3 regions of the Photobacterium sp. 270122K genome follow, and region 3 is predicted to be linked to each of the others. Evidence: predicted binding sites of a transcription regulator. Region 3 holds the regulator's gene; each other region holds the start of a gene.

Region 1 (10,796 bases), on a different contig from region 3:
AGGAGTAAACTCAGATGCCAATTAAGATCCCGGATCGCCTGCCTGCGACGGATGTCTTACGTAGTGAAAATATCTTTGTCATGTCTGAAGCGCGTGCTGCCAGTCAGGAAATTCGTCCGTTGAAAGTCCTGCTATTAAATCTGATGCCGAAGAAGATTGAGACGGAAACCCAATTTCTTCGCTTGCTTTCTAATAGCCCACTACAAGTCGATGTGGAATTGCTGCGTATTGATAATCGCCCGACGAAAAACACGCCGACAGAGCATCTGGACACCTTTTATCGCCAGTTTGAGATGGTAAAAGACCGTAACTTTGATGGCTTGATTGTTACGGGCGCCCCTTTAGGCTTAGTGCAATTTGAAGATGTGCTGTATTGGGAAGAAATTCAAACCATCATGGCGTGGGCAAAGGAGCATGTCACCTCGACGCTGTTTGTGTGCTGGGCTGCGCAAGCGGGACTGAAGTTACTCTATGATTTGCCCAAGCGAACCCGCAAAAGCAAACTCTCCGGTATCTATACCCACCGCTCTTTGGATTGTCACCACCCTTTGCTGCGTGGTTTTGATGATTCATTCTTAGCGCCGCATTCGCGTTATGCAGACTTTTCGCCAGAATACCTACAGCAACATACGGATTTGGATATTCTCGCCACCTCCGCGCAAGCAGGGATGTATCTGGCATCAACAAAAGACAAGCGTAATGTGTTTGTGACCGGTCACCCTGAGTACGATGTGGATACCTTACACAATGAATATATGCGGGATATGGGGGAGGGGATGGAACCGATGATCCCGGTGAACTATTACCCCGAGGACGATCCAGAGCAAGCGCCAATCGCGAGTTGGCGTAGTCATGGGCATTTGTTATTTGCGAATTGGTTAAATTACTGTGTCTACCAGCAGACACCGTATGATTTGGATCGTTTCTCGGAAGCGAACTTCACCAAAGATGAATAGCGCGATATTACACGTATGAAGACGATAAAAAGGCCTGTTGAGACAGGCCTTTGTTTTATCTAAGTGTCATCGCGAAATGATGATGACACGGTCAATGCGGCTGTTTGGCTTCCCATGCTTTGGCTTTATTGATCAGCGGGACAATGGTGGAGCCTTGGATCAAAATAGAAAACACCACTACCGAGTACGTCATCACCAGAATGATTTCTCGCACATCAATGTTCTTTTCTGGGATCACCATGACGCCTGCGGGGATCGCCATGGCCATCGCCAGTGCAAGGCCCCCACGCAATCCACCCCAAGTTAAAATTCTGATCGAATACGGGTTATAGTCGCGGTAGCGTTGAAAGCCGACATACGCCAGTTTCACACTCAGATAGCGACCGAGCAGGACTAATGGAACCGCCAGTACCATCAAAATCCAATCTTCATGGTGGAAAGTAAAGAGCAGCATGCTCATCCCGATAAGTAAGAACAGTACCCCATTGAGGAATTCGTCCACGAGCTCCCAAAAATGGTCGAGATGTGCTTCGCTTTCTTTGGAGAAGCCGATGTAACGCGTCCAGTTACCGATCATGATCCCCGCTACGACCATAGCCAATGGGCCAGACACATGCAGCACTTCAGCCAACGCATAGCCTGCAGTAGGGATCCCCAATGTCAGTAGCAATTCCATGGAATGGTCGTTGGTGGCACAGATCAGGTAATGGAAGAGTAGCCCGAGTACAAAGCCATAAATAATGCCGCCAATCGCTTCCTGTAGGAATAATTGTCCGACCCCCATGACTGTTGGGGTATGGTCACCAAAGGCAATCGTGAAAAGGGTGACGAAGATGACTAACCCGAAACCATCGTTAAACAGGGATTCCCCTTCTATTTGGGTGGATATACGTTTCGGTGCATGGAGCTTTTTGACAATGGCGAGCACGGCGATGGGATCGGTGGGCGAGATCAGCGCGCCAAACAGCAGGCAGTAGATGAACCCTAAGGGGATGCCGATGAGCTGACAAATACCCCACAGTGCCCCACCAATGAAGAAGGTAGAGAACAAGGTTGCCCCGAGTGCCAATGTCGTGATTTCCCACTTTTGATCTTCAAGGTGTGGGAGTTTGATCCCCAGTCCACCGGCAAAGAGCAAGAAGCCTAAGATCCCTTTTAAGAGAAAGTCTTCAAAATTGATTTCCGTTAGTTGCTCGGCGGCAATGGTGTCGAGATGAAACCAGCCACTTTGACCGGCAATGATGATGATGAGTGACAGGATCAATGCGCCAGCAGTAATGGCGATAGTGGTCTGCATTTTTCCTATTTTGCTATTAACGAACGCAATGAGCATTGCAGCGGCGGCAAGAAAACAGAGGGTGCTGTAGACTGACATTCCGTGACCTCTAGGTGGCAGCTAAGTAAAGCATTTAATTGTAATAAAATATAAAACCATCCTATACCGATAGCCATGATTAATTTATCGATACTTTGCATTATTTATTCCATGAGACACACGATAGACGTCTAGATTTCCATTCTTGCTATGGTAGGATGTGAAATAGCTGTAACATTAAAGAAGGATGAATGTGGTGTTGACGAGCAAGGATGTACTTCAAAAGCGGATAAATGAGCAGATCCTGATTATTGATGGTGGTATGGGCACCATGATCCAGGGCTATAAGTTGGAGGAGCAGGATTACCGCGGCACACGCTTTGCGGACTGGCCTTCCGATCTCAAAGGGAACAACGATTTACTGGTGTTGACCCAGCCGCAACTTATTCAAGATATCCATGCGGCCTACCTCGAAGCGGGGGCGGATATCCTTGAAACCAACACCTTTAACGCGACCACCATCGCGATGGCGGATTACGACATGGAAAGTCTGAGCGCCGAAATTAACTTGGTGGCCGCGCAGTTAGCCCGTGCTGCTGCCGATGAATGGACGGCAAAAACACCGGACAAACCGCGCTTTGTCGCCGGTGTGTTAGGCCCCACGAACCGCACCTGTTCCATCTCTCCGGATGTGAACGATCCCGGTTACCGTAATGTCACCTTTGACGAACTGGTGCTGGCCTATTCGGAATCCACTCGTGCCTTGATCCAAGGTGGGGCAGATCTGATCTTGATCGAAACCATCTTTGATACCCTTAACGCGAAAGCCTGTACGTTTGCGGTTGAAACCGTCTTTGATGAGTTGGGTTACAGCTTGCCAGTGATGATTTCCGGCACCATTACCGACGCCTCCGGTCGCACGCTTTCCGGTCAAACTACCGAAGCCTTTTATAACGCCTTGCGCCATGTAAAGCCGATTTCTTTTGGTCTTAACTGTGCCTTGGGGCCGGATGAATTACGCCCTTATGTGGCGGAGTTATCTCGAATCTCTGAATACGCGGTGTCTGCGCACCCGAATGCGGGTCTGCCCAATGCGTTTGGTGAGTATGACTTGTCACCGGAAGAGATGGCTGAGCATGTCAAAGAGTGGGCGGAAAGTGGCTTCCTTAACTTAATTGGCGGGTGTTGTGGAACCACCCCCGAGCATATCCGCCAGATGTATGCCGTGACCAAAGATATGACACCGCGTGCGTTGCCTGAGATCCCCGTTGCCTGTCGCTTGTCAGGGCTTGAACCGCTGACCATTGAAAAAGACAGCCTGTTTATTAACGTGGGTGAGCGGACTAATGTGACGGGCTCGGCGCGTTTTAAGCGTCTGATCAAAGAAGAGTTATACGACGAAGCGCTGGAAGTGGCGCGTCAACAGGTGGAAAACGGCGCGCAGATCATCGATATCAATATGGATGAAGGCATGCTGGATGCCGAAGCGGCGATGGTACGCTTCTTAAACCTGTGTGCGACAGAGCCGGAGATCGCGAAAGTTCCTATCATGGTCGACTCCTCCAAATGGGAAGTGATCGAAGCGGGCTTGAAATGTATTCAGGGCAAAGGGATCGTCAACTCCATCTCGTTGAAAGAAGGCAAAGCCAAGTTTGTTGAACAAGCCGCGTTGATCCGTCGCTATGGGGCGGCAGTGATCGTGATGGCGTTTGATGAGGTCGGACAGGCCGATACCCGTGAACGAAAGCTGGAAATCTGTAGCAATGCGTATCGGATCCTTGTCGATGAAGTGGGCTTTCCACCTGAAGATATTATTTTTGACCCGAATATCTTTGCAGTCGCGACCGGGATTGATGAACACAATAACTACGCCGTCGACTTCATTGAAGCGGTCGCCGACATTAAGCGCGATCTGCCGCATGCGATGATTTCCGGAGGGGTTTCGAATGTTTCTTTCTCTTTCCGTGGTAACAATTACGTGCGGGAAGCCATTCATGCCGTGTTCCTCTATCACTGTTTTAAAAACGGGATGGACATGGGGATCGTCAATGCCGGTCAGCTTGAAATCTACGATAACGTGCCCGATAAACTGCGCGAAGCCGTGGAAGATGTAGTTCTGAATCGACGTGATGACAGCACGGAGCGCCTGCTTGATATTGCTGCTGAATATGCCGGTAAAGACGTCGGCAAAGAAGCCGATGCGTCAGCCTTAGAATGGCGAACGTGGTCGGTGGAGAAACGCTTAGAGCACGCATTGGTGAAAGGGATCACCGAGTTTATTGTGGCGGATACCGAAGAAGCCCGCGTGAATGCCGATAAACCCCTCTCTGTCATTGAAGGGCCGTTGATGGATGGCATGAATGTGGTGGGGGATTTGTTTGGTGAAGGGAAGATGTTCCTGCCGCAAGTGGTGAAATCCGCACGTGTGATGAAGCAGGCCGTTGCCCATTTGGAACCCTACATTAATGCCGCGAAGCAAGCGGGATCGTCCAACGGTAAAATTTTACTCGCGACGGTTAAAGGCGATGTGCACGATATCGGTAAGAACATTGTCGGCGTGGTATTGCAGTGTAATAACTACGAAATCATCGATCTTGGAGTAATGGTGCCGTGTGAGCAGATCCTCAAAGTCGCGGTTGAAGAAAACGTCGACATCATTGGCCTGTCGGGGTTGATCACGCCGTCATTGGATGAAATGGTTCACGTGGCCAAAGAGATGGAGCGACTGGGCTTTGATCTACCGCTGTTGATTGGTGGTGCAACGACATCAAAAGCCCATACCGCAGTGAAGATTGAGCAGAATTACCGTCACCCTGTGGTGTATGTGAATAATGCCTCACGTGCTGTCGGTGTTTGTTCTTCTTTGCTGTCGGAAACACTCAAGCCGGGCTTTGTGGAAAAACTGCAAGCCGATTATGACGTGGTGCGAGAACAGCATGCTCGGAAACGACCGCGCACCAAGCCTGTGACACTGGAAGCGGCACGTGCCAATAAGGTCATGATTGACTGGGCGGGCTACACGCCACCGGCTCCAGCTAAGCCTGGGATCCACGTGTTTGATACGGTGGATGTGGCAACGTTACGTCCTTATATCGACTGGACGCCTTTCTTCATGACATGGTCGCTGATGGGGAAATACCCAGCCATTTTTGATCACGAAGAAGTGGGTGAAGAAGCGCAGCGTTTGTTTAAGGATGCGAATGCGCTGTTGGATCGTGTGGAAGAAGAAGGCCTACTCAAGGTACGCGGTATGTGTGGGTTGTTCCCTGCCGCCAGTGTCGGTGACGATATCGAAGTCTATACCGATGAGTCGCGCACGACGGTCGCGAAAGTACTGTATAACTTGCGCCAGCAAACGCAGAAACCGAAAGGGTACAATTACTGTTTATCGGATTACATTGCGCCCAAAGACAGTGGTAAGCTGGATTGGATTGGTGGATTTGCTGTCACCGGCGGCGTGGGTGAGCGTGAGTTAGCGGACGCCTATAAAGCGCAAGGGGATGACTATAACGCCATTATGATCCAAGCGGTGGCCGATCGCTTAGCGGAAGCCTTTGCCGAATACCTTCACGAGCTGGTCCGTAAAGACATTTGGGGTTATGCACCGGATGAAAACCTCAGCAACGACGCCTTGATCCGAGAAAAATACCAAGGGATCCGACCGGCACCGGGTTACCCCGCTTGTCCAGAGCACACCGAAAAAGGCAGCTTGTGGGAATTGCTAAAAGTGGAAGAAACTATCGGGATGTCACTGACCTCCAGTTACGCGATGTGGCCGGGGGCGTCGGTGTCGGGGTGGTATTTCTCGCATCCTGATTCCCGCTATTTCGCGATTGCGCAGATCCAGCCGGATCAGCGTGACAGCTATGCGGATCGTAAAGGTTGGGATTTGCTGGAAGCCGAGAAATGGCTGGGGCCGAATTTGTCGTAACGGCCAGGAAACGGTGTGGTGTCTATGTGGATGCTACATCCGTCAGTAGTGATAAAAAAGGCGCTCAGTGAGCGCCTTTTTTTATGTCGAATAACGAAGGATTATTCAAACAAGGTGTGGTGCAGTGTTCTTACCACATCGCGTGATTCCTCGGTATTGACCAAGAAGCACAGGTTATGGGCACTGGCACCAAAACAGATCATGCGTGGGCTGTATTGCTCAAGCGCACCAAACACTTGCGTTGCAGCACCTGGGGCATCGCCTAGCTTATTACCGATTAGCGCGACGAGGCAGAGGTTTTGTTCCACTTCCACACGGCACAGCTTGCTCAGTTCAGCGGTTGCGGCAGCCGGTAAATTGGGGGCACCGCCACAGGTGTCGGTTTGATCCAGCGTCAGTGACACGCTGACCTCAGAGGTGGTGATCAAATCCACAGAGACTTTATGTTCGGCCAAAATGCGGAAAACTTCGGATAAGAAGCCGTAGGCCTGGAACATTTTTAAACTGGTTAGCGTGACCATGGTTTGGTTGCAACGCAATGCCAATGCGCGGAATTTGGGTGGTGCAGTGACGTGTTGACGGATCCACGTACCGCCTTGTTCCGGTGCTTTGGATGAGCCGATAAAGACCGGGATCTTTTGACGTACAGCCGGAAGCAGCGTTGAGGGGTGCAGGATCTTCGCGCCAAAATTGGCCATTTCAGAGGCTTCACTGAAGCTGATCTCTTTGATGGGCTTGGCATTGGCGGTGATGCGCGGATCGGTGCTGTACATACCCGGGACATCGGTCCAGATCTCTAATGTTTCAGCCTGAATGGCTTCAGCAACCAGTGCGGCACTGTAGTCACTGCCACCGCGCCCGAGGGTCGTGGTTTGGCCGTGTTCATTCGCGCCAATGAAGCCTTGAGAGACGATAATGGATTCACTGAGTAAGGGTTGCATGTGCTGCGTCGCTAAGTGACGAATAACATCAATCTCAGGGACGGCTTTGCCGTATTGACTGTCGGTACGTAGAATGTGGCGAATATCGAAACGCGCAGCACTCGCGCCCATTTCATTAAGAATTTGGGTAAAAAGATGCGTAGAAAGCAGTTCGCCATGGGCAACCAATTGATCAGTCAATTGCTTAGAAGGGGTATGGGTGGCGTGCTCGGCCAAGTCTGCGACTTGATCTAGCAGTTGTTGGATCTCACCCGAAATCGTTTCGGGGTGCGCCAGTTCATCCAGAATAGACTGATGAATGGCGTGAAGTTGTTGTAGCCGCTCTGAGCGCTGCTCGTTATCGGCAATTCCATTTGCTAACTCAACCAGCAGATTGGTAACACCGGAGCATGCACTGATTAAAACCACTTTCGCTTGTGGGTTATTTTTAATAATGCTAGCACTACGGCTCATGGCGGCATGATCGGCTACGCTGGTGCCGCCAAATTTCGCTACAGTGATCGGCGGAGGAACAGTAAAGTTATTATCAACAAAGCTCACAACGAGTCTCCCAGTAAGATAGTAGAAAGTCTAATACAAAGGGGGATGACTCGGGATCAAGATCCCGACAAGTGTCAGGGGAATCTAGCAGTCAGATCTTGGTAGATGGCATGACCAGAAGCTCCCCACCTTTCTCGGTCATAGTTATGAGAAAGGTGACAGCCAGAAGGATTCAACCTTCATAGCCGATATGCCATGCCCCCTGTCATGCCATATCTCGGCGTTACTCCCCCTCTCAAGATTGCGTTGGGGTGGGGCCCCGCAATCATCGATACCTGGGTAACGCTCCTCTTCTGTTTTCACCGGATGTGCAGGCAGCGTGTGTGCTGAATAACCGTGCCATCGGGATGAACAAAAAATGTGCTTTATTGAAGCGGATTTGCCTATATCTTGTCAATTCCCTTTAGCACTTTTTTGCAATTTTTTGCAAAAAGCTGTCATAAGTAAGTCATAACCTTGTGCGTGTCATCAGTAGATCAATAACCTAGACGGCAAAATCGACGATCTGCTGATATAGTCATTAGGCGTACTTTTCAATCTATACACATCTTTTCATGCAGACCTTCACGGAGGAAACCCCATGACTATTGGCAGTTTTTACCCCCCTCAGCGTACGTTAATGGGCCCCGGCCCCTCAGATATCTCTCCGCAAGTGTTACAGGCGCTAAGTCGTCCGACGATTGGCCACCTTGACCCGCTGTTTATTGGCATGATGGATGAGCTGAAGCAGTTGCTGCAATATGCCTTTCAAACCCAAAACCCGTTTACTATCGCGGTCTCGGCGCCGGGCAGTGCCGGTATGGAAGCCTGCTTTGTGAATTTGGTTGAACCGGGCGATACCGTGATTGTGTGCCGTAATGGTGTGTTTGGCGATCGCATGCGAGAGAATGTTGAGCGCTGTGGTGGCATCGCGGTGATGGTGGATAATGCGTGGGGTGAGCCGGTGGATCCAGCCTTGGTCGCCGAGGCGTTAACGGCCAATCCAGAGGCAAAGATTGTTGCGTTTGTGCACGCCGAAACCTCCACGGGGGCCTTGAGCGATGCCGAGGCGATTGCCAAGTTAGCGCGCCAGCATGATTGTTTGACCATTGTGGATGCCGTCACCTCGCTCGGTGGCGTACCGTTGTTGGTCGACGAATGGCAATTGGATGCGGTGTATTCCGGTAGTCAAAAATGCCTGTCGTGTGTGCCGGGGCTGTCACCACTGACTTTCTCTGCGCGAGCCATTGAGAAAATTCAGGCGCGTAAAACCCCCGCACAAAGTTGGTTCCTCGATCAAAGTTTGGTATTGGGCTATTGGAGCGGAGAAGGGAAACGCAGTTATCACCACACGGCACCGGTCAATAGTTTGTATGCCTTACACGAAGCGTTGGTGTTGTTACAGCACGAAGGCTTGGAAAATGCCTGGCAGCGTCACCGTGATATGCACCAAGTATTGCGTGCTGGACTTGAAGGGTTGGGGATCTCGTTTGTCGTGGATGAAGCATCGCGCTTGCCGCAACTTAATGCCGTGTACATTCCTGACGGGGTGGATGATGCCGCGATTCGTGCCCAATTGTTGAATGACTACAACCTTGAAATTGGTGCAGGGCTGGGAGCGCTGGCGGGCAAAGCGTGGCGCATTGGCTTGATGGGGTACGCGGCTCGGCGTGAAAATGTGGCGCTCTGTTTACGTGCGCTAGAGACGTGTTTGAAATAATTCGTACGCGGCTTACCGATAGACAAACGGCTACCTCTGGGTAGCCGTTTTTGTAGGGTGAATCTTTGTAGTGAGAGCGATCACGGAGCGGTATTGGATGCCGCTTTTTCTTCAGAACGGGGCGCCGCTTGCGTCACCCATGACGCGGCTTGAGTGGGGAACAGGTATAGCGCTTCCTGATAAATCTGATCGGCTTGCGAAGGTTGCCCCAATGCCAGATAGGCACTGATCAAATTTTTATACAGATCAGGGCGCGGCCAGATTTTGGCTTTTTCTTGTGCCCAGGTGATGTACTCATTGATCATGCCAGCGTTTTGCTTCGCGGTGCCGATCTGCAATTGCGTCAGATACAGATCCCATTCAAACCGATTATGCCAGGCCCAAGGGTTATTCACTTTCAGTAGATAATCGACGTTGATAGGGCGGGTGGTTTCATATTTCGTCAGTAAGTAACCGGAATACAAGGTGGTGGCCATGTAGCTGGTGATAGCCACCGGCAGTACCAGTACCACGAGGCGCAAGGTCATGACATAGTTGATCGGTTTACGGTAATACTTGGCCGTTAAATTATCCACCCAATAGATCAGGATGATAAAGACGATCCAGTGTGGCAGGGAGTGATAAAACGGGTACTCCAGCTGGGTGTGCAGGGTGATCGGGAAGAACAAACTGACCAGCGCAAGTTGGGTACCCGCACGGGCTTTTTTGACTTTCAGTAACACGGCCGCGGCCGCGATCAACAATGCCAGCAAAGGCACGATACCGCCTTCTGCGGCCCAGAACGCCAATTCATTATGTGGATGATCAAGCGCCGCCATGCCCGCGGGACGCGTTGGATCCGCATGGTGCCAGTGCGCCGTTTGTGTTAGGTAGCTGACTTCAAAGGTGCCATAGCCGTAGCCGGTTAATGGCTTATTAAAGAACATGTCGACCGCTTGCGGGATGTGCATTGCGCGGGCACTGACTAGACTTAAGCGTTCTTCCTTTGGTGACCAGTCGGTACTGCTGTTCAGCGCCCATGACACGGTAAGCCCAAGCAGGACCATCAAAGCCCAAATGCGCCATTGGACTTTTGCGCCAAACTGGCGCAAATACGGCAGCATCATCAAGCTGCCCACAATGGCGGCCAGCCAGCCGGTGCGAGAGCTAAGAACGACCAAAAGTGGAATCGTGATCACTGGCGTCAGCAGCAGGTACAGGTGTTGCCACGACCACTTCCCGCGGTACATTGGAATGCGCGCGAGCAGATACCCCGATAGGACCAAGCCTGTCGCGAGGAAAGATGCCATCACATTGGGCTGCTGGAAGATGCCGTAAGGGCGGTTAGCGACCGTGTCGTAGCCGATGGGATTACCGGGCTCAAGCAGTAAAAATTGTACCCAACCAAACAGCGCTTGGATCCACACCGCAGCAA
Region 2 (10,796 bases), on a different contig from region 3:
CCGTCTTCGCCCAGACCGATAGAGTCATGGGTGTACACTTGGATGTTCTGAATTTTCATCAGCGCAGCCATACGCATGGCATTACGTGCGTATTCCATGAACATCAGGAAGGTCGCACCGTAAGGCACAAAGCCACCGTGCAGGGCGATACCGTTCATGATCGCCGTCATGCCGAACTCACGCACACCGTAGTGGATGTAGTTACCTGAGAAATCGTCTGCTGTCAGTGATTTAGAGCCAGACCACATGGTCAGGTTAGACGGTGCAAGGTCTGCCGAGCCGCCCAAGAATTCAGGTAGCATCGCACCGAACGCTTCCAGTGCGTTTTGTGACGCTTTACGAGACGCAATGTTCGCAGGGTTCGCTTGCAGATCAGCAATGATAGCGGATGCTTTTTCTTCCCACTCAGCAGGCAGTTCACCGTTCATACGGCGCTTAAGCTCAGCCGCTTCAGCAGGGTAAGCCGCTGCGTAAGCTGCGAATTTCTCGTTCCATGCGGCTTCTTTTTCAGCGCCCGCAGCTGTTGCATCCCACTCTGCAGCAATATCTGCAGGGATTTCAAACGGACCGTGTTCCCAACCAAGGAATTCACGTGCCGCTGCAATTTCTTCTGCGCCCAGTGGTGCACCGTGACAGTCGTGAGAGCCTGCTTTATTTGGAGAGCCAAAACCGATAATGGTCTTGGTACAGATCAGCGTCGGACGACCTGTTTCTGCTTTTGCTGCTTCAATCGCTGCATTGATTGCGTCAGCATCGTGACCGTCAACCGCAGGGATCACGTGCCAGCCGTACGCTTCAAAACGTTTAGGGGTATCGTCAGAGAACCAACCTTCTACGTGACCATCGATAGAGATACCGTTGTCATCCCAGAATGCGATCAGCTTGCCCAGACCTAGCGTACCCGCCAGTGAACACGCTTCGTGCGAGATCCCTTCCATTAGACAGCCGTCGCCCATGAACACGTACGTGTTGTGGTTAACGATGTCGTGGCCTTCTTTGTTGAACTGTGCAGCCAACGCTTTTTCAGCCATTGCCATACCCACGGCATTGGTGATGCCCTGGCCTAGCGGACCGGTTGTGGTTTCAACACCCGGTGCGTAACCGTATTCAGGGTGACCCGGTGTTTTTGAATGTAGCTGGCGGAAATTTTTCAGATCATCAATCGACAGCGCATAGCCTGTCAGGTGAAGCAGAGAATAAATCAGCATCGAGCCATGGCCGTTTGATAGCACAAAACGGTCGCGATCAGCCCACTCAGGGTTCTGTGGGTTGTGGTTCATGTGGCCACGCCACAATACTTCAGCAATATCAGCCATACCCATTGGTGCACCTGGGTGACCTGAGTTTGCTTGTTGGACACCGTCCATGCTGAGGGCGCGAATGGCATTAGCGAGTGCTTTACGAGAAGACATGTCTGCTCCAGAAATTCCTAGACTATTTAGATTCGGTTTGATCTCGGTCTTCATGACCCAGATAACCAGAGTTCGGCGGGCGGGTATTGTCGCAAACACTGCCCTATATCTGCAAACGATTTCCTTCCTAAAATGAGTGTTATATCAAAGCGCTGATCGCAGACTTCGCTCAACTGACTGTAATAAAAGCCCGCCAAGGTAATCGTTTGCTTGCCAGATTCCGTATTTCCGTAACATTCGTACGGTTGATTTTATACGGTGAGCAGGTATTATAGACGTCTAGACGGAGGTAGCTCTATACATACAAACGTATACACGGATATATAGTGTGTGTTTTCTTCTCGATATTGGGTATAGAGCCCATCATTTCAACAAACATTACTTGTGGGAGCGCTCATGGCGAAGCACCTGTTTACTTCTGAATCAGTATCAGAAGGTCATCCAGACAAAATTGCAGACCAAATTTCAGATGCAGTATTGGATGCGATCTTAGAACAAGATCCTAAAGCACGTGTGGCGTGTGAGACTTACGTAAAAACCGGCATGGTAATGGTTGGCGGTGAAATCACCACGTCAGCGTGGGTTGATATCGAAGAAATCACCCGTCAAACCGTGCGTGAAATTGGTTACGTCAACTCTCAAATGGGTTTTGATGCCGACTCTTGTGCCGTACTGAGTGCAATCGGTAAGCAGTCACCAGACATCAACCAAGGTGTTGACCGTGAAGATCCACGTGAACTGGGCGCCGGCGACCAAGGTATCATGTTTGGTTACGCGACCAACGAAACTGACGTGCTGATGCCAGCACCGATCACGTACGCACACCGTCTGGTTGAACGTCAGGCAAAAGTGCGCAAGAACGGCGCACTGCCATGGTTGCGTCCAGATGCAAAATCTCAGGTAACCTTCCAGTACGACCAAGGCAAGATCGTCGGTATCGATGCCGTGGTACTGTCAACGCAACACTGTGACAGCATTGACCTGCCAGTACTGCAAGAAGCCGTCATGGAAGAAATCATCAAGCCAGTACTGCCTTCAGAATGGCTGAACAAAGACACCAAATACTTCATCAACCCAACCGGTCGTTTCGTTATCGGTGGCCCAATGGGCGACTGTGGCCTGACAGGTCGTAAGATCATCGTTGATACCTACGGCGGCGCAGCGCGTCACGGTGGTGGTGCATTCTCTGGTAAAGATCCATCAAAAGTAGACCGTTCAGCAGCATACGCAGCACGTTACGTAGCGAAAAACATCGTTGCAGCGGGCATGGCAGATCGCTGTGAAATCCAACTGTCTTACGCCATCGGTGTTGCAGATCCAACGTCTATCATGATCGAAACGTTCGGTACTGAAAAAGTATCACACGACATCATCGTAGAAGCGGTACGTCAGCACTTCGACCTACGCCCATACGGCCTGATCGAAATGCTTGACCTGTTGAAGCCTATGTACAAGAAGACAGCGGCTTACGGTCACTTCGGTCGTGAAGAATTCCCTTGGGAAGCGACTGACAAAGCTGACATCCTGCGTGACTTCGCTAACCTAAAGTAAGCGATAGTCCATCAGTAAGATGACACGAAAAAAGGAAGCCTCGGCTTCCTTTTTGTGTTTTTAAGGGACGAGGAAAAGCGTTTTAAGGGACGAGTATCGAGTCTAAAGGCACGAGAAAGAGCGGTCCTGTGGTCCTGTGGTCCTGTGGTCCTGTGGTCCTGTGGTCCTGTGGTCCTGTGGTCCTGTGGTCCTGTGGTCCTGTGGTCCTGCAAGCAGGATTTCAGATCCCCTTATGGATGCAAGCACTTCCGCTCCTGCTTTTTCCATAGGACCTTAGTGCCATAGGTCCGCTTTTGCTTTTGCTTTTCCGCTCTGACTCGAAACTCGTCCCTCGGCGCGCAGCATGACTAGTCCCTGCTCTTCTGCTTTTATTCGTCCCTTTAAACTCGCCCCTTCTCTCCCCCTGCTAAATTTTTTATACTTCCCCTTTCCACCAGCACAGTGCCTGACCATGTCCCCACTCCACGACCAAGTGACCGCCCGTGTCGCGCAATGTATAAAAGTTGCCAATCAGCGACTGAACAAGCGTATGCCGATGCCCGTAGTCAGCTTTACACAGCGGGGAAAAATTGCCGGCACCGCCCATTTACAACGTTGGGAAGTGCGCTTTAATCCAGTGCTGCTGGCGGAGAACCCTGATGCCTTTCTCAATGAAGTGGTGCCTCATGAAGTTGCGCACCTTGTGGTGTTCAAACGCTTCGGCCGCGTGCGTCCCCATGGCCGGGAATGGCAGGTCGTGATGCAGGAAATCTTTGGCGTCCCCCCGCGTACTACCCATCGCATGGATGTCAGTTCCGTACAAGGCACAACCTACCTCTATCGCTGTCAGTGCCAAGAGCACTCACTCACGGTACGCCGTCATAACAAGGTGCAACGTGGCGAAACCCAATATCGCTGCCGTCGTTGCGCACAACCGCTTGAGTTTATACCGGCGTAAAGCCTGTTATCCCCGCCGTACTCCCTCTTCCCACGCTTCTTGTTTCTCTTATTCCTTTCATTCTTCTCATCTTGCTTCGTTCACGGCTGAATCCATGTAAATAACAAAAAACACAGTGTGACCCCCTTCTAAAACCCCTGTTCAGTGATAGGCTTATCAGTATCATTCACTGTTCAAGGACTGCCATGCGACACCTCATGCCCACTACACCTCGCCACGCTTGCTACGGATTGGCACTGACCCTACTGCTGCCTTTTGCCACCACGGCGCACGCGGCTGAATCCACGGTGGTAAAAAAATCCACCAGCGGGATCTGCCATGACAGCAGCAGCGCGTCTTATCAACGCACCAAGAATTTCACCGCCTACGACAGCCTTTCAGCCTGCCTTGACAGTGGCGGTCGTCTGCCAAAAGGCGCACAAACGAAAAAGCCGACAACCACCGCCAATAGCACCACTTACCAACGCCACTATTTCGGTCACGGCTGGAGCGATAACGATAAAGACTGCCAAAATGCCCGCATGGAAACCCTGATCGCCCAATCGGTGGGCCAAGTGCGGTTCAAAGATGACAAACAGTGCCACGTGGTTTCAGGCCGTTGGAACAGCGCCTATTCCGGCAAAACCATTTATCAAGCGTCTGATATCGATATTGATCATATCGTGCCGCTCAAATGGGCATGGGAACACGGCGCCAACACATGGACGACCCACCAACGTAAAACCTTTGCCAACGATCCGAAAAATCTGGTCAGCGTGGAAGCGTCGCTCAATCGCCAGAAAGGCGCCAAAGGGTTAGATGAATGGCTGCCACCGAAAAACCAATGCCAGTACATTCCGCGTTTTCTCGGGGTGGTGAAAAGCTACAAGCTGACGCTGACCCCGCGTGAAACCACGCAATACCAAGCCTTGCTTGCGCGTTGTAAAAACACCGCGAAATAATCGCCCTCAAGCGTGTAAGCGGGTCAGTGTGCGACCGCTTACACCCTCATCCGTCCCTCTGCCGCCCCTCAGCCAACGGTAACATTGTGATCCCTGTTCGACTGGGGTATATAATACGGCCAGAATAAACCCAACAGGTTACAAGATAGCCATGAGAATCCCACGTATTTACCACCCTGAAGCCCTACCGTCTTCAGGCACCGTGCTGCTGAGCGATGATGCAGCAAACCATGTTGGCCGTGTGATGCGTATGCAAGCCGGACAAGAGGTTTTACTGTTTGATGGCAGCAATGCCGAATTCCCTGCCGTGATCACGCAAGCCAGTAAAAAGAGTGTGGAAGTCGAGATCCAAGCCCGTCATGAGAACAGCAGCGAATCGCCGCTGGATATTCACCTCGGTCAGGTGATTTCTCGTGGTGATAAAATGGAGTTCACCATCCAGAAATCCGTGGAACTGGGTGTAAACACCATTACGCCTTTGATTTCAGAACGTTGTGGCGTAAAACTCAATGCCGAGCGTTTCGACAAAAAAATGCAACAATGGCAGAAAATCGCCATTGCCGCGTGTGAACAATGTGGCCGTAACGTCGTACCTGAAATTCGCCCGGTCATGAAATTGGAAGACTGGTGCGCAGAAACGTACGATGGTTTAAAACTGAACCTGCACCCACGCGCAAAATACTCCATCAACACCCTGCCTACGCCAGTCACCAACGTACGTTTGCTGATCGGCCCGGAAGGCGGTTTAACGGCCGAAGAAATCAGCATGACAGAACAATACCAGTTCGATGAAGTGCTGCTTGGCCCACGCGTGCTACGCACAGAAACCGCGGCAATGACCGCAATCACGGCGTTGCAGGTGCGTTTCGGCGATCTTGGCTAATGCCCAACGGGAAGACTAACGAGGAAAAAAGAATGATCAAACTGGGTATCGTGATGGATCCCATTGAATCCATCAATATCAAAAAAGATTCCAGCTTTGCCATGATGATGGAAGCCCAACGTCGCGGTTGGGAAATCCACTACATGGAAATGAATGACCTATCACTCGAGCAAGGTAAAGCCGTTGCCCGTACCCGAGTGGTCAGCTTGAAAGAAGACCCAACGGGTTGGTTTGAATTCACCAGCGAGCAGGAAATTGCCCTGTCGGATCTCGATGCGGTACTGATGCGTAAAGATCCCCCGTTCGACACCGAGTACATCTACGCGACGTACATCCTTGAGCGTGCTGAACTGGAAGGTGCACTGATCGTCAATAAGCCACAGAGCCTGCGTGACTGTAACGAAAAACTGTTCACCGCCTGGTTCCCTGAGCTCACACCAATCACCATGGTGACGCGCCGCGCCGATAAGATCAAAGCGTTCCACCAAGAACATGGCGACATCATCCTGAAGCCCCTTGACGGCATGGGCGGCTCGTCGATTTTCCGTGTAATGAAAAACGATCCGAACGTCTCTGTGATCATCGAAACCCTGACCGCTATGGGCCAGAACTACTGCATGGCGCAAACCTTTGTGCCAGACATCAGCAACGGTGATAAGCGTATTTTGGTCGTCGACGGCGAACCGATGCCATACTGCCTAGCCCGTATTCCGGCTAAAGGCGAAACCCGCGGTAACTTGGCGGCCGGTGGCCGTGGTGAAGCGCGTCCGATCAGCGAGACTGACCGTAAGATCGCAGAAGCAGTAGGCCCAACACTGAAAGAAAAAGGCCTGATCTTTGTGGGTCTTGACGTAATCGGTGACAAGCTGACCGAAATCAACGTCACCAGCCCAACCTGTATCCGTGAAATTGAAGCCGCGTTTGATATCTCTATCACCGGCAAACTGATGGATGCGATTGAGCGTCGTATCAACAAGGCGTAAGCACCCGCTCACCCCGCCTTGATACGCATAATCCGCAACCGGCCTCGGTTGCGGATCCTCACCAGAAAACACGCCCAAGATACCAATTCTGCCGATTAGTCGGCATACTGTTAGAAAGCAGACAGGTAGCAGGTAGTCCCATGAATTTGACCAATCACTTTCTGGTTGCGATGCCCAGCATGCAAGATCCCAACTTCAAAGGCAGTGTCGTCTACATCTGTGAACACAACGATGAAGGCGCGATGGGCATTGTTATCAACCTACCGATTGATATTTCGGTCGGCAGCATGCTCGATCAAATTGAGATTGAACGCGAACAACCGATCACCAATCCTGACAGCCTAGAACAACCGGTCTTCAATGGCGGGCCTGTCTCGGCCGATCGCGGCTTCGTGCTGCATAATCAAACGGGGCGTTTTAGTTCCAGCATCACGCTCACAGAGCAAGTCGCGGTCACGACCTCTAAAGATATTTTGTCCCTGCTGGGCACCCATGAGGCACCGGATCACTTTCTGGTGGCACTGGGGTATGCCGGTTGGGATGCCGGGCAACTTGAGCAAGAGCTCACGGAAAATACCTGGCTGACCACCGAAGCGGATCCGGACGTGGTGTTCAGCACACCGATACATGAACGCTGGGCGAAAGCCATTGCACAACTCGGCATTAATGCCACCCACCTTTCGATTGATAAAGGACACGCATGAGTCAAGCACGTAGCGTCTTAGCCTTTGACTATGGCACCACAAGCATCGGTGTCGCTATCGGCCAAGAGCTGACTGGCACCGCCAGCCCTTTAGCGGCGCTAAAAGCCAAAGATGGCACCCCGAACTGGGATGACATTGGAAAAATCCTGAAAGAATGGCAACCCGATTTAGTCGTGGTTGGCCTGCCGCTGGATATGCACGGCGGTGAGCTGGAAGCCATCACCCCGCGCGCGAAAAAATTTGCTAACCGCCTGCATGGCCGTTTTGGCTGTCAGGTCGAGCTGCATGACGAACGCCTGAGCACCGCAGAAGCCCGCTCTTCCCTGTTTGATCGCGGTGGCTACCGTAACCTGAGCAAAGGCAACATCGACTCCCAGTCTGCCGTTGTGATCCTCGAAAGCTGGTTCGAGCAGCAGTACGGCTAAGCGGTTCGAGGTTCGAGGTTCGAGGTTCGAGGTTCGAGCAAAAACGTAAAATTCCCAAAGCGAACGTCAATAGCGTTCGCTTTTTTGTATTCGCCTTTCCTCGAAGCAAAGCGTGACCCGTCCCGCTTTTACTCGTACCTTTATTGCCATAGGGCCTTAGGGCCGCTCTTCACCGCTTTCCCCTTCAGACTCGCCCCGCTCTTACTCGAAACGAGGAACTAGGATCTCACCCCTGCCCTCCCCGTACACCTTTTTCAACGATCAACACCCTTACGCTGACCGCCCTCTGCGGCTACTCAAACGATCCTCGCGGATCCTTGACTGCACAAGGTGCGATCAGCTTGTACAGCTTTTGGACACCTTAAACTCAAAAGCTCTATAACCTGATCACGTTGGAGGGCATCTCCACTAAGCCCTATAAAAACAACACCTTCTGTAGCACATTGTTTTATAAGCAATAAAAAAGCGTTAGGTCGGTGACGATCCTAACGCTTTTCGATCATGGGGGGTCAATAACGGTTTAGCGCGGGTATTAACCCATATCAACCGTCACACCGTTCAAGGTGCTTTGGAAGATCTTATCTTTACTGCCCACTTTGATCATCAGACGCAAGTCATTCGCAGAATCCGCATGGTGCAAGGCATCCTGCTCGGTGATCTTGCCTGTGCGGAACAACTCATACAGGGACTGATCAAACGTCATCATCCCCGCTTCGGTGGATTTTGCCATGGTGTCTTTGATTTCATGCAACTCACCACGGCGGATCAAATCCGCCACACGCGGGGTATTGAGCAACACTTCAAATGCCCCGTGACGCCCCATCCCGTGTGCATCCGGGATCAACTGCTGCGCCAAAATACATTTCAGGTTCAGGGACAAATCAAACAAAAACTGATCGCGGCGTTCTTTCGGCACTAAGTGCAAAATACGCTCCAACGCCTGGTTGGCGTTGTTCGCGTGCAAGGTCGCCATACACAAGTGACCGGTTTCGGCAAAGTTCATCGCGTACTCCATGGTTTCAGGGGTACGGATCTCACCGATCAGAATCATATCCGGTGCCTGACGCAGGGAATTTTTCAACGCTACTTCGTAACTTTCGGTATCCAACCCGACTTCACGCTGGGTCACGATACATTGATTATGCTTGTGCACAAATTCGATGGGATCTTCCACTGTCAGGATATGACCGCTACGGTTACTGTTACGGTAACCGGTCATGGCCGCCAACGAGGTGGATTTACCCGAACCCGTCGCCCCGACCACCAGCACCAAGCCACGCTTGGCCAGCGCCATCTTCTGCATATCCATCGGCAGGTTCAGCGAAAAGATATCCGGAATTTTCGTTTCAATACGACGGATCACCATTCCCGGCAATTCACGCTGCCAAAAAGCACTCACACGAAATCGGTTTTCACCCCGTACTAGAGCAAAGTTCGCCTCTTTCGTGATCTCAAACTCAGTGCGCAGGCTGTTGTCCATTGCATAATCAAACATCATATCGACCGTATCAAGGGTCAGGGTTTCACCGATAGGATGCAAGCTACCATCGACGCGCAGCAGACACGGTGCATCTACAGTAATGTAGAGATCCGAGGCTTTACTGCTCACCATTTCATTGAGCGCTTCTTGTAACGTCATGGGGATTCCTTAAATCGGGTTAAAACTGGACAAAGCTACTGTCGACTACACGGCGCCCTTCTTCGGCTTCGACCAGTCCTTGTGCCACCAACATTTTCACACTCTGCTCCATGGTCTGCATGCCCATCGACGAGCCGGTTTGGATCATGGAATACATCTGTGCCACTTTGTCTTCACGGATCAAGTTACGGATCGCCGGCGTGGCCATCATCACTTCGTGTGCCGCAATACGGCCTCCCGTGACACGCTTAAGCAGCGTCTGTGACACCACCGCACGTAACGATTCTGACAGCATTGAACGCACCATCGGCTTATCGCTGCCCGGGAAAACGTCAATGATACGGTCAACGGTTTTGGCGGCCGAGCTGGTGTGCAAGGTGCCCAATACCAAGTGACCGGTTTCTGCGGCGGTTAGCGCGAGACTAATGGTTTCCTGATCACGCAATTCCCCCACCAGAATGACATCGGGATCTTCACGCAACGCAGAACGCAGGGCGTTCTGGAAACTATGCGTATCACGGTGTACTTCACGCTGGTTAATCAAGCAACGCTTACCGGTATGAACAAATTCCACCGGATCTTCGATGGTCAAAATATGGCGATTAAAATTATCGTTGATGTAGTCCACCAATGCCGCAATGGTGGTGGATTTACCGGAGCCTGTCGCCCCTGTCACCAGTACTAAACCACGCTGACACTGTGCAATCTGGTAAAAAATATCGGGCACTTGCAGCGATTCCAATGTCGGAATATCGACCGGAATAGTACGGAACACCGCCGCACTGCCGCGCCCCTGACGAAAGGCGTTCACACGGAAACGGCCCACATCCGGTAACTCAAAAGAGAAATCCACTTCCAGCTTTTCTTCAAACTCACGACGCTGAGCATCGTTCATGATGTCAAACACCAAACGGTGTACTTCACCATGGTCTAACGCGGGCAAGCTGAGCTTACGTACATCACCATCCACCCGGATCATCGGAGGCACACCCGCAGAAAGGTGCAGATCGGAAGCATTATGCTTTACACTAAAGTCCAGTAGTTCGGTGATATCCATCAATTTTCCCCAAAGAATCAATTATGAACAGTATCAAGCAAAACATAGTGCAGGTCATCTCTCAGATTGACACTGCAACAGAAAAATGCGGTCGAAATGCAGGTTCCGTGCAACTTTTGGCTGTAACCAAAACAAAACCCATTGCAGCTATCGAAGACGCCATTACTGCCGGCCATTATGCCTTCGGTGAAAACTATGTTCAGGAGGGGGTGGAGAAAATCCAATATTTCGCACAAAAATCTTACCCTGAACCGCTGTGCTGGC
Region 3 (10,796 bases):
CTCTTCTACCTGCACTTCTTTATTTTCCAGCGCTTCAATATAACGCCATTTTTCTTCCGGTTTGGGCGGTAACGTCACCGCTTTCGCTGGAGGCGTTGGGGTCGCTTTGGGCGCACGGGTAACGGGAGTATCAACCGAGGTTGGCGTTGGTGTGACCGGCGTGGGCGTGCTGGAAATATAATAGAGGCCGAAACAAAACGCCCCGACGCAGCACGCCGCAATGATCGTGCTCTTCAGGGGAAAACCACGTTGCGGTGCAGGGGCCTTTCGGTTAGCCGTTTTTTTCGCTGCACGGCCGCGTTTTACATAATCTTTGGTAGCCACGATGATGATGGGTCAATCAATGAATAGGGGGGCCTATGTTACAAAGTTGCGCCATCACTGGCTATAGCTGGGGGCGGTTCTGTGTCAGAAGTCAGTGAAATTTGAGGGGGATATTGTGAGCTTATGCGCAAAACATAAGCTCATGTATCCATTGTGGATCAATTGGCGGGTGGCGCGGCACTTTCTCGGATCACCAATTTCGCATCGAGCAGGCGTGAGCCAGAGGCGATATCTTTGCCCCTGAGGATGTCGAGTAACATCATCATGGACTGGCGGCCGATTTCATAGCGCGGCTGAGACACGGTGGTCAACGGGGGATCGCAATATTCCGCAAACTGAATGTCATCAAACCCGACAATGGAAATATCCTGCGGGACGCGGAAACCCAGACGCTTGGCTTGCTGCATGGCACCGATCGCCATGACATCGTTATGGCACAGCAGGGCCGTGGGTGGCTCAGGCAGTGACAATAACGCGGTGACCGCACGTGCACCACCGGCAAAGGTGAAATCACTTCTGGCGGTATAGGCTGGATTGAGCTCCACGCCGGCACGGCGCAGGGCTTGCTGGTAACCTTGAATACGGAATTGGCACAAGGTCGCGCCTTCCGGTCCGGCAATTTGAGCAATGCGCTTGTGGCCCATTTGGGTCAAGTAGTTCACGGCTTCAAAGGCGGCAGTCAGGTTGTCGATATGTACAGTGGGTAGTTCAAGCTCGGGGGCAAATTCACAGGCCATGACCATTGGCGGCAGGTTTTTCTGTTCCGGTTTGCTGACATCGAACGGGAGATCGGTGCCAAGCAGGAGCATGCCGTCCGCTTGTTTGGTGAAAACGAGATTAACGAATGAATTTTCGCGGGTTTTTTGTTGCCCACTGTCACCAAGCAAGACCAGGTAGCCGTGCTCCATCGCTGCTTCCTCTATCCCGCGAATGATCTCTGTAAAGTACGGATCACAGATATCGGGGACAATGGTGACGATGGTTTTTGATTCGTTGCGACGAAGATTCCTAGCCAGTGAATTGGGTGAATAGCCAGCATCCATGACAGCTTGCTCAACCTTCTTCCGAGTTGAGGCCGACACTTTCTCCGGGTTCATCAAGGCACGGGAAACCGTGGCCGTTGAGACGCCGGCGAGCTGGGCAACATCCTTCATTGTCGCCATAGTTACTGTTCCTCTCTATTATAATTCTCTCTTAACCGCTGAAGGATCATGGCCAAATCGGGGCTGATACCTGAAACAGCGAGCATGCTATTGTAGGCGGTATGCCGGTGATTAAACATGCTTAGAACAACATAAATTACATCCCTCACGTGATTTGTATCGCATTGTTCATTTTAAGTTAAATCCTGCGGTTCCACATCGATCGACCAGCGGATTTTCTTCGCCAGTGGCAGCAATTGGATTGCCGGTTTTGCAATGCTGATCCACTGCTGCAGGGTCTTTCTGCTCGGCGCTTGCAGCAACAGTTGCCAGCGATAACGTCCCGCGCGGCGAGCAAGTGGCGCGGGGTTCGGCCCCATCACCATAGTCTCATTGTCATACACCGGACTGGTTTCCAAAATTCCCCGTACTTGCTGGAAAAACTGTTCGACCAAGGCATTGTCGTTGGCTTCAGCGCGCAACAGGGCCAAATACGTGAACGGCGGTAGCCAGGCTTGTTTGCGTTCCGTCAGTGCCCCTTGGGCAAAGTGATCGTAACCCTTATAGAGCAACGCCTGCAGCAGGGCATGTTCCGGATGGTGGGTTTGCAGTACCACTTCCCCCGGTTTGCTGGCGCGTCCTGCACGGCCAGCAACCTGCGTAAACAGTTGGGCGAGGCGTTCAGGCGCGCGAAAATCGTTACAGAACAGGGCGCTGTCGACATCAAGCAGGGCTACCAAGGTCACGTCTGGGAAATGGTGGCCTTTGGCGAGCATCTGCGTGCCAATCAAAATTTGGTATTCGTTGTTACGAATGGCTTCGAGGTAGCTTTCCAAGCTGCCTTTGCGGCGGGTGCTGTCGCGGTCAATACGCACCGTGCGGTAGTCCGGAAACAGGGTAGCCAGTTGCTGCTCTAACTGCTCAGTACCAACGCCTACCGCATTCAGTTGGGTGGATCCACATTGGCCACATTGCAGCATCATCGGCCGCTGGGTCGCACAGTGATGGCAACGCAATTCGCCACTTTGCTGGTGGAAGGTGTAATAGGCATCGCAACGTTTACACTCGGCCAGCCAGCCACATTCGTGGCAGATCACCGCCGGCGAAAAACCGCGGCGGTTAAGGAATAACATGACCTGATTGCCGGCCTGTAAATGGCTACGCATACGGGCGATCAACGGGGCAGATAAGCCGGCTTCCAAGTACAGCCCTTTGACATCCAGTACGCCATGGCGGGCGGGCTTGGCGTGACCAGCACGTTGCGACAAAGTCAGGTGATGGTACTTGCCGCTTTTGGCATTGTGCAGGGTTTCTAATGCTGGCGTGGCAGAGCCTAATACAATCGGAATGCGTTCCTGACTGGCGCGCATCACGGCCAAATCGCGGGCATGGTAGCGTAGGCTGTCCTGTTGTTTGTACGAGCCGTCGTGTTCTTCATCGACAATGATGACCCCCAGATTCGCAAACGGGGTGAACAAGGCTGAACGGGTACCAATGATGATCCCCGCTTGATTGTCGCGTCCGGCAAGCCATGCCACCATGCGTTCGGTGTCGTTTAAGCCTGAGTGAATAGTTTGGAGCGGCACATTGAAGCGACGACGGAAGCGGTTGATGGTTTGCGGTGTCAGGCCAATTTCCGGCACCAAGATCAAGGCTTGCTTGCCTGCCGCCAAGATCGGTTCGAGTACATTGAGGTAGACCTCGGTTTTTCCCGAACCGGTCACCCCTTCCAACAAATAACAGCCAAAGGCATCTTGTGCGTTTACCGCAGCCACGGCCACTGCCTGTTCTTCATTCAGACGGGGCTTTTCTTCGGTGACGGCAAAATCGGGCAGCCAAGGACGCAAGGCTTGTTGCTCTATGACGCTTTCAATCCAGCCTTTCTTCGCCAACGTGGTGAGGGTGGCGGCAGTGATGTCTTCGGCCAGTAAGGCTTCATGGCTCACTTTTCCTCGGCGCAGTGCCTGCAATACTTGTTGCTGACGCGGGGCGTTTTTCAGCGTGGTTGCCGCCTGCTCTTGCCCGCTGGCGGTGAGTTGCCAGACTTTTAAACTCGCGGGTGACGCTTCACGGCCTTTGCGTAGCAGGGCGGGCATGGCGTTGGCCAAGGTATCGCCCAGCGGGTATTGGTAAAAGCTGCTGGCCCAGGTCAGTAGGTTGAATAATGGCTTAGGCCACAAGGGGGCACTGTCGAGGACCGCTGTGATCGGCTTGAGCTGCTCGCGTGGGAAATCGGAGTGATCGGTCAGCGTGATCACCACGCCTACTAAGTGTTGACGGCCAAACGGCACCTTAACTCGCCCGCCCATTACAGGATGCTGGCCGGCTTTGATCAGGTAATCAAATTGTTTGTCGAGAGGGACAGGCAGTGCCACACGGGCGATGTTGGGCGTCATATTAAACCGCGAAATGAGCAGGAACTAAGAGAGGGCAGTGTACCTCGGCAAAGGGCCTGCGGCAAAGGCGTGACTAAAGCGGTGAGGATTTGTTGATTTTGGCAATATGATTGATTACTATACGCCGCCTAATTTGGTGTATTGGAAATTGCCAATACACTGACTATTTTTTAATGACGTGTGGTGCCCGGCTTAGGATCGGGAGAGCGACACGGCCTTACTTTTGAGGTTATCCCATGAAACAAGGTATTCACCCAGAGTACTCTCCAGTAAACGCACGTTGTTCTTGTGGCAACACTTTCGTCTTCAACTCTACTATGACTAAAGACGTTAACCTAGACGTGTGTGACAAATGTCACCCATTCTACACTGGTAAGCAGCGTGTAGTTAGCTCTGGTGGCCGTATCGACAAATTCAACAAGCGTTTTGGTGCTCTTACTACTAAGTAATTGCCCGCTTGAGTGTCGTAAAGAAGGAACGCAATTGCGTTCCTTTTTTTATGCCTGCGATTTGTCGGCCTTGTGGGCGGCAGTGGGTATCGTGTATCGGTGCTTCTCGACAGACAGGCACAAAAAAACCAGCCTTAGGCTGGTTTTTTTGTTTGCATCGCTTGGTGAAGACTTATTCGTTAATGTCTTCGTATTTGATGCCCATTTCTTCCATCAGGCTTTTGGCCTCAGCGGGCAGATCATCCGGGCGATCTTTGCGGATGTCATCATCCGTTGGCAGCGGCTGGCCGGTGTAGGCGTGCAGGAAAGCTTCACACAATAGCTCGCTGTTGGTGGCGTGGCGTAAGTTATTGACCTGACGGCGTGTACGCTCATCAGTCAGGATTTTTAGCACCTTCAGTGGGATCGAAACCGTGATCTTTTTTACTTGTTCGTTTTTCTTTCCGTGTTCCGCGTATGGACTGATGTATTCGCCATTCCACTCTGCCATTGTTAACCTTCTCAGCGATGTTAGATTGAAGAAATAGTAATAGACCTGAATTCTAGCGGGATTTACCGCTACAAGCAAAGACATATAGACGTCTGGAAGTGTTGACGTCTTTTGTGAATGTGGTTATGTTGTTGCATAATCGTTATTCATCATCGGGTTCACCCTACAAGGATAGTAAATATGAGTGACCAGAAGCTTGCTACCGTTGCCGTTCGCGCCGGCATCGATTCGGATACACAATTTAATGCGGTGGTACCGCCACTGTATCTGACCTCGACATACAGCTTCCCCCAGTTGGGTGAGGTGCCTACATTTGACTATTCTCGTTCCGGTAACCCGACGCGCAATACCTTGGCGGATGCCCTGGCGACCTTGGAAGGGGGCGCCGGTGGGGTGGTGACCAACTGTGGTACCGCCGCGATGAACTTGCTGGTGTCTGCGTTATTAGGTCCGGATGATTTGATTGTCGCGCCGCATGACTGTTATGGCGGCACGTACCGTCTGTTTGATACTCGCGCCCAAAAAGGCGACTTCAAGGTCTGCTTTGTTGATCAGACCGATCCCCTCGCATTGGCGGACGCATTGGCGAAAAAACCCAAGCTGGTGTGGGTCGAAACCCCGTCGAATCCGCTGTTACGCATTGTCGATGTTGCTGAGTTATGTGCCGCTGCCCATCAAGCCGGTGCATTAGTGGCGGTGGATAATACGTTCTTATCGCCAATCCTCCAACAACCACTTGCGCTTGGTGCCGATTTTGTTGTCCATTCTACCACTAAGTACATTAACGGCCATTCCGATGTGCTCGGCGGCGTGCTGATCGCTAAGACACAGGCGCACGCTGAAACCTTGGCGTGGTGGGCGAACTGTATCGGTGCGACCGGTGCCCCGTTTGATGCCTACCTGACATTGCGCGGGTTGCGCACTCTGGCCCCTCGCATGCGCATGCATGAAGAGAACAGCGCCCAGATTTTAGCGTACCTTCAGCAGCAGCCGTTAGTGGGCACGCTTTACCATCCGAGCCAGCCTGATCATCCCGGCCATGACATCGCCCTGAAGCAACAAAAAGGCTTTGGCGCGATGCTGAGTTTTGAAATTAACGGCAGCATGGCCCAGTTGGAAACGTTTGTGCGTGAGCTGAAGTGTTTCTCGTTGGCGGAATCCTTGGGCGGCACGGAAAGCCTGATTTGCCATCCGGCCAGTATGACTCACCGTGCGATGTCGGATGACGCGCAGGCCGAAGCGGGTTTGAACACCTCGTTACTCCGGTTGTCGGTTGGATTAGAAGATCCGAGTGATTTGATTGCAGACTTGGCGCAGGCCTTTGCACAGGCAGAGAAGGTGGCAGTATGACGGCGATAAGCGGACGGCAATTACATAAATTCGGTGGCAGCAGTTTGGCCGATCCCGCCTGTTATTTACGGGTGGTGACGATCCTGCGTGAGTATTCGGGGGCGAATGACTTGGTGGTGGTCTCTGCTGCGGGCAAGACGACCAATCAGTTGATTGAGTGGGTGTTGCAGCTGGAGAAAGACGGCCGACAAGCCCATGAAACCCTGCAAGCTATCCGCGCGTTTCAGCAGCAACTCATCGAAAGCTTGCTGGACGGCGAAGCGGCGGATGCCTTACTGACACAATTACATTTTGAACTCGGTGAGCTGGCGCGTTGGGGGGAAAGCCCATTGTGCGAGGCGCAAGTGGCGAGCGTGCTGGGTCACGGTGAAGTCTGGTCAGCCCGTTTACTGGCCGCGCTACTGACCCAACAACAATTGCCCGCAACCAGTGTCGATTCACGGTTATTCTTGCGAGCAGAACGCGCCGCGCAGCCGGAAGTGGATCGCGGTCAGTCTTGGCCCTTGCTGCAAGAGCGGCTTGCTCAGCACAATCAGCACCGTGTTGTGATCACCGGTTTCATGGCGCGTAATCAAGCGGGTGAGACGGTTTTATTGGGCCGTAATGGCTCGGACTATTCTGCCACGGTGATCGGCGCGTTGGCGGATGTCACGCGCGTGACGATCTGGAGTGATGTGGCCGGTGTCTACAGTGCCGATCCCCGTAAAGTGGAAGATGCGTGTTTACTGCCGCTATTGCGCTTAGACGAAGCCAGTGAACTGGCCCGTTTAGCTGCGCCGGTGCTGCACAGCCGTACCTTGCAGCCGGTGGCACAAAGTGCGATTGATCTGACGTTGCGTTGTAGCCATGAGCCAGAATCCGGTTCAACCCGGGTTGAACGTGTGTTGGCGTCCGGCCGTGGGGCGAAAATCATTACGTCGTTGGATGACGTGTGCTTGATCGCGCTGACGATCCCCCGTTCACACGACATGGCATTGGTGGAAGCCGAGTTAGAACGTATTTTATCGCGCGCCCAATTGCAGCCGCTGGCGCAGAGTGTGGAAGCCGATAAAGGCCGGATCCAACTGGCCTATACCGGTGAAGTGGTCAACAGTGTGCTGGCTCTGTTGCAAGACAGCGGTGTCGCGGCGGAATTGCGTTTACGTGATGGTTTTTCGTTGGTGGCGGCCGTGGGGGCGGGTGTAGTGAACAATGCCATTCATTGCTACGGCTTTTATCAGCAGCTAAAAGGCCTGCCGGTGGAATTCATGGCCGAATCGCGCTCTGGGTTGAGTCTGGTGGCGGTACTGCGCAAGGCCGATACCGATCGCCTGTTGCCGCGTATTCACCAAAGTTTATTCCAAGCCCAAAAACGGATTGGTTTGGTGCTGTGTGGCAAAGGTAACATTGGCAGCCGTTGGTTGAGCTTGTATGACAGCCAGCGCGTGGCGTTAGAGAAGCGCCATGGCATGAGTTTTACCTTGATTGGGGTGGTCGACAGCAGCCGATTGTGGATTGATCTGGCGGGCATTGAACCGCAGAAAGCCCTCGATCATTTTGATGATGTGGCACAAGCCTATCAACCGGGGGCCTGGATCGACACGTTGGCCGCCCACGACTACGACGATGTGATCGTATTGGATGTCACGGCCAGTGCCGAATTGTCGGCGCGCTACCCGCAAATTGCGGAAGCCGGATTGCATTTGATCTCGGCGAACAAGGTGGCCGGCTCAGCCAGTGGCGAGCAGTATCACGCGGTGATTGATGCGTTTGCCAAGAACAGCCGCCTGTGGCTTTACAATGCGACGGTGGGGGCGGGCTTACCGGTTAACCATACCGTGCGGGATTTGTCGGAGAGCGGGGATGTCATCATCGCTTTGTCCGGGATATTCTCGGGCACCTTGTCATGGTTGTTCCAGCAGTATGATGGCAGTATTCCGTTTTCTCAGCTGGTGGAACTGGCGTGGCAACAAGGGCTCACGGAGCCGGATCCGCGGCATGATCTTGATGGCAGTGACGTGATGCGCAAGCTGGTCATTTTGGCTCGCGAGTCCGGTTTGGCGCTGGAGCCTGAACAGGTAAAAGTAGAAAGCTTGGTGCCGGCCAGTTTGGCAGAACTCTCTCTTGATGCTTTCTTTGAGCAAGCGACCGAGTTGGATGAGCTGCTGTTAGAGCGGTTAGTCAAAGCCCAGAAAGAAGACAAAGTGCTGCGCTATGTCGCGCGTTTGGATCGCCATGGCAAAGCCGCCGTGGGGGTGGAAGCCCTGCCGGCAGAGCATGCGCTGGCGAACCTGCTGCCGTGCGATAACATTTTTGCCATTGAAAGCCGTTGGTACCGAGAAAACCCGTTGGTGATCCGTGGTCCGGGGGCGGGGCGGGATGTCACTGCTGGGGCATTGCTGTCGGATATCAACCGATTGGCGGGCATGTTATAGCGGGCGTTATGCTTCATGCCAGTGAGCCGGCAGGGTAACACTCGGCCGTGTTTCTCTTGGTTAGTTGATTGTTTCAATAATAGATTTAAGCCCGTGTTTTGCGGGCTTTTTGCTATGTGTTGACGTGAAAATCCTGCAACTTCAAGTTGAGAAATATTCATGATCATCAGGTTGACATTGAATTGGTTACAATACATCCTGTAGACATATAGACGGCTAAACGGATGTTTTGCGTCACGGTTCAGGGAGTGGCCAACGGCCAACACAGAAAGGAAGGGATTATGGGCTATTCATACGCAGGCCAGTTGGACGTACTCAATCAGAATATTGCTGATTTAGATGGCAATATTAACGTGTCATTTGAATTTTTCCCGCCAAGCAGCGAGCAGATGGAGCAAACGCTGTGGCAATCCATTCACCGTCTCAAAACCCTGAAACCAAAATTTGTTTCTGTGACCTACGGGGCCAACTCAGGGGAGCGTGATCGCACCCACTCCATCATTAAAGACATTAAAGATCAGACCGGCTTGGTCGCTGCCCCACACTTAACCTGTATCGATGCCACGCGTGATGAACTGCGTACCATTGCCCGTGACTATTGGAATAACGGTATTCGCGATATCGTCGCACTACGGGGGGATTTGCCACCACAAGGCGGAAAGCCGGACATGTATGCAGCCGATTTGGTGGCGCTACTGCGTGAAGAAGCGGATTTCGATATTTCTGTGGCGGCGTATCCAGAAGTGCACCCTGAAGCGAAAAGTGCCCAAGCGGATCTGATTAACTTAAAGCGCAAAGTGGATGCGGGCGCGAGCCGTGCCATTACCCAATTTTTCTTTGATGTGGAAAGCTACCTGCGTTTTCGTGACCGCTGTGTCGTGGCGGGCATTGATGTGGAAATTGTGCCGGGGATCTTACCCGTTTCGAACATGACACAGGCCAAGCGTTTCGCATTGGCGAATAACGTGAAAGTACCGGGTTGGTTGGAAAAACAGTACGAAGGGCTAAATGATGACTTGCTGAGCCGCCAGATGGTGGGGGCGAGTAATGCCATGGACATGGTGCGCGTACTTAGCCGAGAAGGGGTGAAGGACTTCCATTTCTACACCTTGAACCGTGCTGAACTGACGTACGCGATTTGCCATACCCTTGGCGTACGCGCAGAGCAGGAAGCGTAATCTTGTCATCCTCATTGTGTTCCCCGAAAGGGGAAAGCCAAGCATAAAAAAAGCCGCATTTCTGCGGCTTTTATTATGATTGCGACATGCAAAAAGGAATTACAGGGCCACGGCGCTACCAGGCGCATCCATGTCTTTTAATTCCACCAACACTTCTTCCGCCCAATCAATCCATGCTTGACGATTGTGAATCGCACGACGTAGTGTTAGACGATCAAGACGGGATTGACGATCCATGTTGCGGTAATCCGCAAAATGGACGTTTTCCATCTCATTGTAATGGTTTAGCAAGGTGTGTGATTCTTCAATCAACCCTTCAAGTTGCTGCTGCATTGGGGTGGAGTTATAGACCCCACACACCACCAATTTGGCAGAAAACTCATCACGAATGGTTGGGTTTTTGGCTGACTCTTGGAACCACTGAAACAGGGCTTGACGACCGAGATCGGTAATCGAATAGACTTTTCTATCCGGCTTGCCGTCCTGTGGCTCCAGTTTGCACGTCACTTGATCATGACTGGCCATCTTATTGAGCTCACGGTACACCTGCTGATGACTGGCTTTCCAGAAATAACCGATGCTGTGTGAAAACTCTTTAGTGATATCGTAACCTGTGGCATCGCGGCTGCTCAGCACAGTTAAAATAACGTGTGGTAGTGACATCTCTTCTATCCGTTAAAAATACTACAAAAAGAAACTCAACCAGGCAGGCGTGAATGCCAGAACAATGCCCTTCCGCTCTATGGCGTTATTATAATCATATTGTTGCAGTGCCTGATCAAGATCACGTAGCATACACATCAAACGAGAAATTAGCGATATCAGAGCGAAATATCGAGAAAATCAGATGTAACCAATTTCTCGTCTTGTGATGCCGGTCTATCTATTGCTTTTTTTCACTATGCAAACAGGTTAAATTCATCTGTGTTCACACAGCGCCTTTTTACCCTAGCCGAGGCGTAAAACATCCAGTGTCTTATTATTGAGTCAGAGTGAGATAAGTGGCATAAATGGGGATTTTTAGAATAAAAAAAGGCCACATGATGTGGCCTT

What was found. Region 3 encodes MetJ, which represses methionine synthesis genes. Its sites were predicted from a motif close to TTAGACNTNTANANGTCTAA; they were not measured.
Region 1: the regulator MetJ is predicted to act here: its motif matches at 2,455-2,474, upstream of metH (methionine synthase).
Region 2: the regulator MetJ is predicted to act here: its motif matches at 1,708-1,727, upstream of metK (methionine adenosyltransferase).

The regions. Positions count from the first base shown of each region.
Region 1 covers NZ_JBPOEN010000008.1:262,054-272,849, reverse strand. The annotation lists gene metA (homoserine O-succinyltransferase MetA) at 15-956, shown strand; gene ACSF8W_RS16120 (cation:proton antiporter) at 1,048-2,331, opposite strand; gene metH (methionine synthase) at 2,528-6,202, shown strand; gene lysC (lysine-sensitive aspartokinase 3) at 6,304-7,683, opposite strand; lysine riboswitch at 7,794-7,984, opposite strand; gene ACSF8W_RS16105 (pyridoxal-phosphate-dependent aminotransferase family protein) at 8,264-9,382, shown strand; gene ACSF8W_RS16100 (PglL family O-oligosaccharyltransferase) at 9,463-10,796, opposite strand, start outside.
Region 2 covers NZ_JBPOEN010000008.1:95,040-105,835, forward strand. The annotation lists gene tkt (transketolase) at 1-1,412, opposite strand, end outside; gene metK (methionine adenosyltransferase) at 1,809-2,963, shown strand; gene ACSF8W_RS15265 (SprT family zinc-dependent metalloprotease) at 3,415-3,900, shown strand; gene ACSF8W_RS15270 (HNH endonuclease family protein) at 4,086-4,841, shown strand; gene rsmE (16S rRNA (uracil(1498)-N(3))-methyltransferase) at 4,993-5,724, shown strand; gene gshB (glutathione synthase) at 5,757-6,707, shown strand; gene ACSF8W_RS15285 (YqgE/AlgH family protein) at 6,848-7,411, shown strand; gene ruvX (Holliday junction resolvase RuvX) at 7,408-7,836, shown strand; gene ACSF8W_RS15295 (PilT/PilU family type 4a pilus ATPase) at 8,369-9,475, opposite strand; gene ACSF8W_RS15300 (type IV pilus twitching motility protein PilT) at 9,495-10,532, opposite strand; gene ACSF8W_RS15305 (YggS family pyridoxal phosphate-dependent enzyme) at 10,556-10,796, shown strand, end outside.
Region 3 covers NZ_JBPOEN010000009.1:162,948-173,743, forward strand. The annotation lists gene ACSF8W_RS16945 (SPOR domain-containing protein) at 1-324, opposite strand, end outside; gene cytR (DNA-binding transcriptional regulator CytR) at 483-1,487, opposite strand; gene priA (primosomal protein N') at 1,661-3,862, opposite strand; gene rpmE (50S ribosomal protein L31) at 4,099-4,311, shown strand; gene metJ (met regulon transcriptional regulator MetJ) at 4,484-4,801, opposite strand; gene ACSF8W_RS16970 (O-succinylhomoserine (thiol)-lyase) at 4,982-6,151, shown strand; gene ACSF8W_RS16975 (bifunctional aspartate kinase/homoserine dehydrogenase II) at 6,148-8,565, shown strand; gene metF (methylenetetrahydrofolate reductase) at 8,847-9,743, shown strand; gene ACSF8W_RS16985 (PadR family transcriptional regulator) at 9,843-10,406, opposite strand.